Regions from separate parts of the Isoptericola maris genome, predicted to be linked through region 2. Evidence: predicted binding sites of a transcription regulator. Region 2 holds the regulator's gene; the other holds the start of a gene.
The links. Region 2 encodes LexA, which represses DNA repair genes until DNA is damaged. Its sites were predicted from a motif close to TCGAACANNTGTTCGA; they were not measured.
Positions count from the first base shown of each region.

Region 1: the regulator LexA is predicted to act here: its motif matches at 1,850-1,865, upstream of ACH5HR_RS04915 (HNH endonuclease signature motif containing protein).

Region 1 covers NZ_JBLUNY010000002.1:169,543-174,690, reverse strand. The annotation lists gene ACH5HR_RS04935 (LysR family transcriptional regulator) at 1-71, shown strand, start outside; gene ACH5HR_RS04930 (CAP domain-containing protein) at 115-1,023, shown strand; gene ACH5HR_RS04925 (YnfA family protein) at 1,070-1,405, shown strand; gene ACH5HR_RS04920 (SdpI family protein) at 1,412-1,780, opposite strand; gene ACH5HR_RS04915 (HNH endonuclease signature motif containing protein) at 1,885-3,591, shown strand; gene ACH5HR_RS04910 (serine hydrolase domain-containing protein) at 3,688-4,716, opposite strand; gene ACH5HR_RS04905 (phosphatase PAP2 family protein) at 4,813-5,148, shown strand, end outside.
Region 2 covers NZ_JBLUNY010000005.1:88,791-93,938, forward strand. The annotation lists gene serA (phosphoglycerate dehydrogenase) at 1-771, shown strand, start outside; gene ACH5HR_RS09530 (DUF5302 domain-containing protein) at 838-1,020, opposite strand; gene nrdR (transcriptional regulator NrdR) at 1,068-1,583, opposite strand; gene ACH5HR_RS09540 (LysM peptidoglycan-binding domain-containing protein) at 1,673-2,014, opposite strand; gene lexA (transcriptional repressor LexA) at 2,216-2,977, shown strand; gene ACH5HR_RS09550 (L-lactate dehydrogenase) at 2,994-3,953, opposite strand; gene ACH5HR_RS09555 (ATP-dependent DNA helicase) at 3,986-5,148, opposite strand, start outside.

The sequences.
Region 1 (5,148 bases), on a different contig from region 2:
CCCACGCGGAGGCCGTGCGCCGCACTCCGGCGTACGAGCGATACGTGATCGCGCAGGGCTCGGCCCTGTAGCCGTGCCTTTCGCCCGGGGCGGCCGGGGCGCTACGGTTCCTGCGTGTCGCGTCGACGGAGACCCCGCAGCGGCCTGCGTCAGCTCGGTGCGCTCCTGGCCACCTTTGCCGTGGGCCTGGTCCTCGTGCTCGCGACGGCGCTGGTCGCGCCGGGAGCCCTCCGGATCAGCGACGACCTGGGTGGCGGCGCCCCGACGGTCATGGCGGTTGAGGCATCGCTGGAGCGCCCGGAGGCCGGGACCGATGGGGACGACGGCGGTGCACCGGACGGCAGTGGCGGCCCGGCCGGCGGAGCGGGTTCCGCGGTCGGCGAGGTCGCGACCGACGGCGAGGGCTTCGTGGACGAGGACTCGGCGGACGGTGAGGACGCTGACTCGGACTCGGACTCCGACGCTGACGACGCCGAGGACGCGCCGTCGGACGCCGGCGCACCACCTGCTGACGGGGACGGTGCCGACGGGGACGGCGCCGACGGGGAGGACGCTGGCGGGGACGGCGCCGACCAGGGCGCCGACGGTGACGCCGACGGCGGGGCCGAGGTCAAGGCGGCCGGCAAGGCTGCCGGTGCCCGGACGGCCGCGAGCGAGGCCGACGGCGTCCTGGGGCTCGTCAACGCGGAGCGTGCTGCGGCGGGCTGTGGCGCCCTGCGCGCGGACTCTGCCCTGGACGCCCTGGCACTGGCCCACTCGCGGGACATGGCCGCCCGGGGATTCTTCGACCACGTGACACCCGACGGGCGGAGCCCGTGGGACCGTGCCGACGCCGCCGGGGTGGCGGGGCTCGGCGCGGAGAACATCGCTCGCGGGCAGGCGGACGCCCGGGCCGTCGTCGCGGCGTGGATGGCCAGCCCTGGGCACCGCGCCAACATCCTGAACTGCGACCTCACCCGGCACGGCCTGGGGATGGAGCCCGGCGCGGGCGGCCCGTGGTGGACCCAGGTGTTCGGACGCTGAGCGGAGCCCGACGCGCTGTGCCACCCGGTCCCGCAGGATGGTCATCATGAACACTGCCCGATCGATCGTCCTGTTCCTGGGAGCCGCACTGTTCGAGATCGGCGGCGCCTGGCTCGTGTGGCAAGGGTTCCGCGAGCACCGCGGATGGTTGTGGATCGGCGCGGGCGTGATCGCCCTGGGTCTGTACGGGTTCTTCGCGAGCCTCCAGCCCGACGCGCACTTCGGCCGCATCCTGGCCGCGTACGGCGGCGTGTTCGTGGCGGGCTCGCTGGTCTGGGGCATGGTGGTCGACGGCTTCCGGCCCGACCGCTGGGACGTCACGGGGGCACTGATCTGCCTCGTCGGGGTGGCCGTCATCATGTACGCCCCGCGGCCGGCGTAGGGAGGTTCAGCCGTTGGAGCTCTTGGACACCTCGGTGGCTGCCCGGATGCCGACGCGGGCGCCGTAGAGCACGAACCCGAGCATCGCGAGGCCTCCCAGGAGCACCCCGGCCGCCAGCAGGGGAGTGGAGAGCGGGAGGAGCGCGAACACCGCGCTCGCCATCGAGGCGAACCCGGCGAGTCGTGTCGGTCGCTCGGCCCGGACGTGAGCCGCCAGCCAGGCTTCGTCGCTCGCCATCGTGCTCGGGACGCGGATCCCCGCGAGCTGGTTCCGCTTGAGGCGTCCCGACGCGGCGGCATGAGCCGACCAGACGAGGAGCACGCCGGAGGCCAGCATGACGACGAACAGCAGGATCCTCACGCCCAGGTCTCCCATCGTGAACGACCGTACCCGGCGTGGGCCACACCGACGGCGGGGAGAAGCGTGATCGTTCTCCACAGGGTATAGAACGCGTGTTCGAATCCTGCTAGGTTCGACACATGACGACGCAGCCCGCCAGCCCACCGAGCACCACGGCCACCGCCGTGGTGCGGCGGGCGTCCGCACCGGCGGACGTCGAGCTGTCACGGCTCGACGAGCTCCTCGACTCCCTGGCCGAGGTCCAGTCCGCGATCGGCGCCCTGGAGGGCCGCCGGGCGGTCCTGCTCGCCGAGGCAGCCCAGGTCGCCGAGCGCGCGGAGTCCCGTCTCGTGGACGACGGCGGTGCTGCGGCGCGCGCGACGTCCTCGCGTCGTCAGGAGCTCGCCCGCCGGGCGGTGGTCGCCGAGGTCGCGACCGTGCTGCACGTCGGTGAGCACGCTGCGGGCACGCTGTGCGACCACGCCGCTGCTCTGCGCACGAAGGCGCCGCGCACGCTCGCGCTGTTGTCGGCGGGGCGTTGCTCCTGGGCGCACGCCTCCCGCGTCGCCCGGCACGTCGCCGACCTGGACGACGCGGACGCGCGGCGCGTGGAGGAGGCCGTCGCCCCGGCGCTCGTGGCCAGCACACCGGGTCAGGTCGATGCCCGTGCCCGCCGCGCGCGGGAGGACGTCCACCCGGAGCCGGTCGAGGTGCGGCACGCCCGGGCCGCCGAGTCGCGCGGGGTCTACCTCGACGACGGTCGTGACGGGATGGCCTGGCTCTCGGCGCACCTGCCCGCGGTCGTGGCGCACGCCGCGTACGACAGGCTGCACCGTGCCGCGACGAGCCTGCGTGGCGAGGACGGCTCTCGTGGACGAAGCCACGGGATGGCCGACGCGTTCGCTGCGCTGCTGCTCGACGACGGCACGCTCGACCGCACCTGCCTGCCGCTCGCGCCTCCGCCGGCCGAGCGATGGTGGTCGGGATCCTCGCCGTCGCAGTCTCCGCCCCAGCAGGATTCCGTGGAGCGCGCGTCCCCGCGGCCGCGGTCCGAGCCCGGTGCCTCTGGGGAGCCTGTGACGCCCGGGGAGCCTGTGGCGTCTGCTGAGCCTTTGACGCCTGGAGCGGTCGGGGAGCTCGCGGTGTCCGGTGGGCTCGCGGTGTCCGGTGGGCCCGCGGTGTCCACGATTCCGTCGTTGGCCGCTCTTGCGCGGTCGATCCGGCCCCGCGTGACGGTGACCGTGCCGGTGCTGACCCTGCTGGGTGTGGCCGACATCCCGGCGGAGCTCGACGGGCACGGCCCGATCGGAGCCGACATCGCCCGCGAGCTGGCCGAGCTGGCGCCGTCGCTGCGCCGCGTGCTCACCCACCCCGAGACCGGGCTCGCGCTGTCGGTCGGGCGGGAGTCCTACACGGTGCCGTCCGGGCTGAGGGCGGCACTTGCCCGGCGCGACGCGACCTGCCGGTTCCCCGGTTGCGGTGTCGCCGCCGATCGCGCCGACCTCGATCACACCACCGACTGGGCCGACGGCGGAACCACCAGTGCGGACAATCTTGCTCACCTGTGCCGCAAGCATCATGTGCTCAAGCACCAGACGGGCTGGTCCGTACGCCGCGCCAGAGCTGTCCACGCCGACGGATCGGCCAGTGATCCACCCGGACTGGGCGGGACGCTGGAGTGGACGTCGCCGACGGGCAGACGGCACGTGACCCGGCCGGACGGGCGACCACCTGCCAGCATCCATCGCGTGCTGCCCGGGCCAGCGATCCCGCGGGAGCAGGAGCGTCCGATCCCGCCGGAGCCGGGACCTATGCTCCCGCCGGACCTTGGCGAGCCCCCGTTCTGAGCCCCGCGGTCCCGAGAGCAACGACCCAGATGCACGAAGGTCCTGAGCGGCGGCTCTGCGCACCGTCGTCCCACGCGATGCCGACCCTGCCCGCGTTCAGCGGGACAGTGCCGCCAGCAGGCGGAATGCCGCCAGGGCCGCGCTCCGGCCGTGGTTGGTCAGGACGACGACGGCGTCGCCGGTGGCGGGCTGCAGGCACAGCGCGGAGCGGAACCCGCCGGTGCCGCCGCTGTGCCAGATCACCTGGTCGCGCCCGCGGCGTCGCTCGGCCTCCGTCGCGCTGCGCTGCCAGGCGAGCCCGATGCGGGGACCGTGCTCGGCCACGGCGAACCGCAGCGCCTCGCCGAGCTCGCCGGGTGGTGGGTCGAGGTGCCACCGTGCCCAGGTGAGGAGGTCGTCGGCCGTCGAGTGCAGCGCCCCGGCGCCGGGCAGCGCATCGAGGTTCCAGGCCGCGGCGGGCGTGCGCCGTCGGTGATGCCCGACGGCGGTACGAGCGGCTTGCTCGGCCGTCGCCGCGTCACTGGTGCCGGTGTCGGTGAGGCCGAGCGGGCCGGTGACGTCGCGGGCGACGAGCTCGGCATAGGTCAGCCCGGCGTGCCGCGCCAGGGCGATGCCGAGCAGACCGAAGCCGCTGTTCGAGTAGGCCTGCCGCCCGGTGCCGGGAGTGCGGCGGAGCCGGCCGGAGCGGATCGCGGCGAGGAGCGCCTCTTCCGAGTGGTTCCGGTAAGGATCCAGGCCGCGGTAGGCGTCGAGGGTGCCGCGCAGCATCGAGATGTGGACGCGCGGCAGGCCCGAGGTGTGGGTGGCGAGGTGCCGCAGGGTGACCGGTGTGCCGCCGCGCCCCAAGGGCGCGACCTCCGGGACGAGATCACCGACGGGCGTCTCCAGGTCCAGGCCCCCGGCGGTCACGGCACGGGCCAGCGCCAGAGCGGTGAAGGTCTTGGTGATCGAGCCGATCTCGAACCTCGTCCGCGCGTCCGGGGTGCCGCCGTCGGGCAGCGAGGTGCGGCCGGTGCCGCGTACCGTCGTCGTGCCGTCGGCCGCGAGGTGTCCGACGACGACGCCGACGCGCCGCCGGCCGAGGCGGTTCGCGGTGAGGTCGAGGATCTCGTCGGCGCCGGGCACGGCTCCACGATAGGGCCCGGGGACCGCGCACGGCTCGCCCGCGGACCGCACGGCTCGTCCACCGGTCCGCCACACGGAGCGGATACTGTGACCTGCGTGAACGGTGACACTCGTGAGCTCCCGGCAGCGGAGCCCCCAGCGGGCGCCGCACCGGTCGCGCCTGCCCCCGCGCGGGTGCGGCCCGCTCCCGCGGGCGGAGGCCGCACCCCGGTCGCGTCCGTGACGGCTCCCGCGCCGCGTGGCCGGCCAGGGACGCAGGCGGCGGCCGTGGCGGTCGGCCTGCTCGCCGCGGTCGCCTTCTGGCTCACCTACCGGGTGTTCGTCACGACGGTTCCTGGGCAACGGCTCGACGAGCTCGCCTTCTTCGGCGCGGCCTACGGTCAGGGCCGGCTCTGGCAGGTGGCCGAGCCGGTGCTCGACGTGGTCTCCGTC
Region 2 (5,148 bases):
TCGGTGCTGGCCGAGAACCTGGGCATGAAGGTCGTCTTCTACGACGCTGCCGAGAAGCTCGCGCTCGGCAACGCCCACCGCGTGGAGACGCTGGGCGAGCTCCTGGAGGTCGCCGACGCGGTGACGATCCACGTGGACGGGCGCCCCGGGAACGCCGGGATGTTCACCGGTGACATGTTCGCGCGGATGAAGCCGGGGGCGATCTTCCTCAACCTCTCGCGCGGCTTCGTCGTCGACGTCGAGTCCCTGCGTGAGCACATCCTCTCGGGCCACCTCTCCGGTGCGGCCGTCGACGTCTTCCCGACCGAGCCGAAGAAGCGCGGCGACCACTTCGAGTCGCCGTTGCGCGGCCTCGACAACGTCATCCTCACCCCGCACGTCGGCGGCTCGACCCTCGAGGCGCAGGAGTCGATCGGTCACTTCGTCGCGAAGAAGCTGCGCGAGTACTTCTTGACCGCCTCGACGACGCTCTCGGTGAACCTGCCGAACCTGCAGCTCGAGCACACCGGGGTCGGGCGGATCGCACTGCTCCACCGCAACGTGCCGGGCGTGCTCGCTGCCGTCAACCAGGTCTTCGCCGACCATGGTGCCAACATCGAGGCCCAGATGCTCGCCACGCGGGGGGACCTCGGCTACGTGGTCACCGACATCTCCGACGTCACGCAGCGTGGGGCCTCGAAGAAGCTCATGGCGATGGACACCACGGTGCGGCTGCGGATCCGCGACGCGTTCGAGCGCCCGGAGTTCCCGCCGGGGCCCGCCGCCGGCTGACCACGCACGCCGCACCGGAGCACGAAGGGCCCGCACCATGGTGCGGGCCCTTCGTCGTCAGGTCCGTCAGCCCGACTTGCGCCGGAACATCGGCTGCACGGGACCGGCGGTCTCCGAACCGTGCACGGATCCGGTGTTCCGCTCGGAGTCGGACGTGCGGTGGCGCGCAGCGTTCTTCTTGTCCAGGGCCTCCTTGAACCGTGCCTTGGCATCGTCGCCGGGGGCGGTCGTCCTCTTGTCGTCTGTCATAGGCCCAGCATGCGCCCCTCGGCCCGCGGGCGCGAGGGCTTTTCCGATCACGTGGACGCGGTGGGAGCCTCCTCCACCGAGCCGCCGGGCGCCGTACCCGCGGCCGTCTCGCGCTCGGCCCGTTCCGCGCGCAGGGATGTGATCGCTGCGTCGAAGTCGTCGAGCGAGTCGAACGCCTGGTAGACCGAGGCGAAACGCAGGTAGGCGACCTCGTCGAGCTCCCGGAGGGGACCCAGGATGGCCAGGCCGATCTCGTAGGCGTCGATCTCCGCGCTGCCCGAGCCACGCAGCGTCTCCTCGACCCGCTGCGCCAGGAGCGCCAGGTCGTCGGCGCTCACCGGCCGACCCTGGCACGCCTTGCGCACCCCGGCGACGACCTTGTCACGGCTGAACGGTTCGGTCGCGCCCGAACGTTTGACGACGGAGAGGCTCGCGGTCTCGATCGTGGTGAAACGGCGCTGGCAGTTCGGGCACTGGCGGCGGCGTCGGATCGACGATCCGTCGTCGGCGGTACGAGAGTCGACCACGCGCGAGTCGGCGTGTCGGCAGAACGGGCAGTGCATCCGGAGTCTCCTGCGGTCGGGCCGGGCCCGTGCCCGGCTGCCCGACGAAAGTATGCGCCAGCCAGCCCTCGGTGCAACACCACGTGCCGCTAGTCGAGCGGCAGCACCAGGACCTGCCCCGCCCTGAGCTCCGCGCCGCCCAGCCCGTTCAGCTCTTGCAGCGCGGCGACGACGTCCCGCAGGTCCTCGCCCGGGGTCGCCACCGACCGCGCATACTCCCACAACGTCTCGCCCGGCGCCACGGTCTCGAGCCGCACCTCCTGCGCACGGTCCGGCGCGTCCGCGACGGCACTGGCACCCCAGGCGACGGCCGGCACGGCCAGGAGAAGCACCGCCAGGGCGACGAGCACGCGGCGCCCGCGAACCGTGAGGCGTAGGCCACCGAGGCCCAGGAAGCCTGCGGCCTGCGAGACCACTGCGATCGATGCCATTGCTTCGCCCTCCCGGAGCCGCACGGGCCTCTCGAACACCTGTCCGTCAAACGTATGTTCGTCGAACGCTTGTACACATTGGTATCACGGCGACCCGACACGCGTCGAGAGATCTCGAACAGATGTTTGATGTCGGTGCGGATCTGCCCTACTCTGACGGGAGCGATGACAGGTTTGTCTGGTTCTTGACGGGAGAGACGCATGACGACGACACGCGAGACCGAAGGCGCCGGGTCCGGTACGCACGACGGCACGCTCGCGTCCGTCTCCGAGATCTCCACCGGTCCGGACCGGCTGACCCCGCGCCAGCGAAGGGTCCTCGAGACGATCCGCGCCTCGGTCGAGAGCCGCGGTTATCCACCGACGATGCGGGAGATCGGCGAGGCCGTCGGCCTGGCCAGCCCGTCGTCGGTCAAGCATCAGCTCACCACGCTCGAGCGCAAGGGATATCTGCGCCGCGACCCTAACCGTCCGCGGGCGATGGAGGTCGTGGACCCCTCGGCGGGCGACGGAGCGGCCTCCACCGCGGGCTCACCGGTCGCGTCGTCGAGCCTGCCGACCCCGGACGGGTCCGAGAGCGAGGTCGCGACGCCGTCCTACGTGCCGCTCGTCGGTCGTATCGCCGCCGGTGGGCCGATCCTGGCCGAGCAGGTCGTCGAGGACGTCTTCCCGCTCCCCCGCCAGGTCGTGGGTGACGGTGAGCTCTTCCTGCTCAAGGTCGCGGGCGACTCGATGATCGACGCGGCCATCTGCGACGGGGACTGGGTGGTGGTCCGTCGCCAGAAAGTCGCGGAGCAGGGTGAGATCGTCGCCGCGATGCTGGACGGCGAGGCCACGGTCAAGACGTTCAAGCAGACCGGCGGTCACACCTGGCTGATGCCCCAGAACTCCGCGTACGACCCGATCTCCGGGGACGAAGCACAGGTCCTCGGCCGGGTGGTCGCCGTCCTGCGCAGCCTGTGACGTCGACGCTCTGCGGCTAGAGCCCGAATCGCTGCTGCACCGACCGCACGCTCGCGGCCGACGACCGGAGGCCGGCCACCTCCTGCTCGGACAGCGGGGTGTCGACGACGGTCGTCGCGCCCCGGGCATCCACCAGCGTCGGCAGGGACAGGCACACGTCCCTGATCCCGTGGAAGTTCTCGATCCGGGTGGAGACGGGCATCACACGGTGCTCGTCGTTGAGCACCGCCTCCACGATCCGCGTCGCGGCGAGCCCGACCGCGTAGTTGGTCGCCCCCTTGCCGGCGATCACGCGGTACGCGGACTCGACCACGTCGCGCGTGATCACCTTCCGGGTGGCGTCGTCGAGCGGCGGGCGGCCCGGGAGCGCCTCCCACTCCAGGAGCGGCACCCCGGCGATGCGAGCGGAGCTCCACAGCGCGATCTCGGAGTCGCCGTGCTCGCCGGCGATGTAGGCGTGCACGTTCGCCGTCGCCACCCCGCAGTGCTGTGCGAGCGCCCCGCGCAGCCGTGACGAGTCGAGCACCGTGCCCGAGCCGAAGACCCGCTCGGGCGGCAGCCCGGAGATCTGCTGTGCCGCGTACGTCACGACGTCGACCGGGTTGGTCACCATCAGGAAGATGGCGTCGGGCGCGACCTCGAGGAGGCCCGGGAGGATCTTGCGGGTCAGCGAGATGGTCGCTTCCGCGAGGTCCAGTCGAGACTGTCCCGGCCGCTGCTTCGCTCCAGCGGTGACGATCACGACGTCGGCGCCGCGGCACACCTCGACGTCGTCCGAGCCGATCACCTCGGCCTGGGGGACGAACATCCCGCCGTGCTGCAGGTCGAGCACCTCGGCCTCGACCTTGGCCCGGTTGACGTCCTGGAGGGCGACCGTCCTGGCGGTGCCACGCGCCAGCGCTGTGAAGGCGAGGGTGGCCCCCACCGCACCGGCACCGACGACGGCGATCTTGGTCCTGCTGCGAGGTGCTGTCACCCGGTCAGACTAGGTCGCGCCCGTGCGGGGCGCTACGCGAGCCGCCGGAGCGCGGAGCGCACCAGCTCGGTGTCGGTCGTGCGCCAGAAGTCCGGCATCGACCGTGTCAGGAACGTGCCGTAGCGTGCGGTGACGAGCCGGGGGTCGAGCACGGCCACCACGCCGCGGTCGTCAGTCGACCGGATGAGGCGGCCCGCGCCCTGGGCGAGCAGGAGCGCCGCGTGGGTCGCGGCCACCTGCATGAACCCGTTGCCACCGGCCTGCTCGACGGCTCGGGCACGTGCCGCCTTCACGGGGTCGTCCGGTCGCGGGAACGGTACCCGGTCGATGATCACGAGCCGACAGGCGTCACCCGGCACGTCCACCCCCTGCCACAGCGACAGCGTGCCGAAGAGGCAGGTCGCCGGGTCGGCCGCGAACTGCTGCACCAGGGTGGGCAGCTGGTCGTCCCCCTGGCAGAGCACCGGGACGTCCAGCCGTTCGCGCATCGCCTCGGCGGCGGCCGTGGCCGCCCGCCGGGACGAGAACAGCCCGAGCGTCCGACCCCCGGCCGCCTCGACGAGTCCCGCGATCTCGTCCAGCTGGGCCTCGGTCGTCGGCTCGCGCCCCGGGGCGGGCAGATGCTTGGCCACGTAGCAGATGCCCTGCTTGCGGTAGTCGAACGGGCTGCCCACGTCCAGCCCACGCCAGACGGCGTCGTCCTCGCCCGTCGAGGCCGCGAGGCCGAGGGACCGGGCGACCGGGTCGAACGTGCCGCCGAGGGCCAGCGTCGCCGACGTGAGCACACCGGTCCGCTCGCCCAGGAGCTGGGTGCTGATCAGTCCCGCGACCGCGAGCGGCGCGGCGTGCAGCCGGCCCACCCCGTCGCCCCACGGCGCGTCGGCCGGGGGGCGCGAGCACCACAGCACGTCGGCGCTCGTGTCTTCCGCCGCCATGCGCTCGGCGACCTCGAACAGCTGTGTGAGGGCCGACTGCGCCATCTTCAGGCCGGCGTCCGGCTCAGCCCCCCGATCCGGCTTGACGTCGCTCAGGAGCGTCCGGGCGGCGTCGCGGACCGCTTCGACCGCGGTCTGCAGCTCGCCGGGCAGGCCCTGCGGGTAACGCTCCGCCGGGACCCGCGCGAGGACCTCTGCCAGCGACCGTGCGGCGGCGTCGAGGTCGTCGGTCAGCGTCCCGCCGTGCTGACGCACGAGCC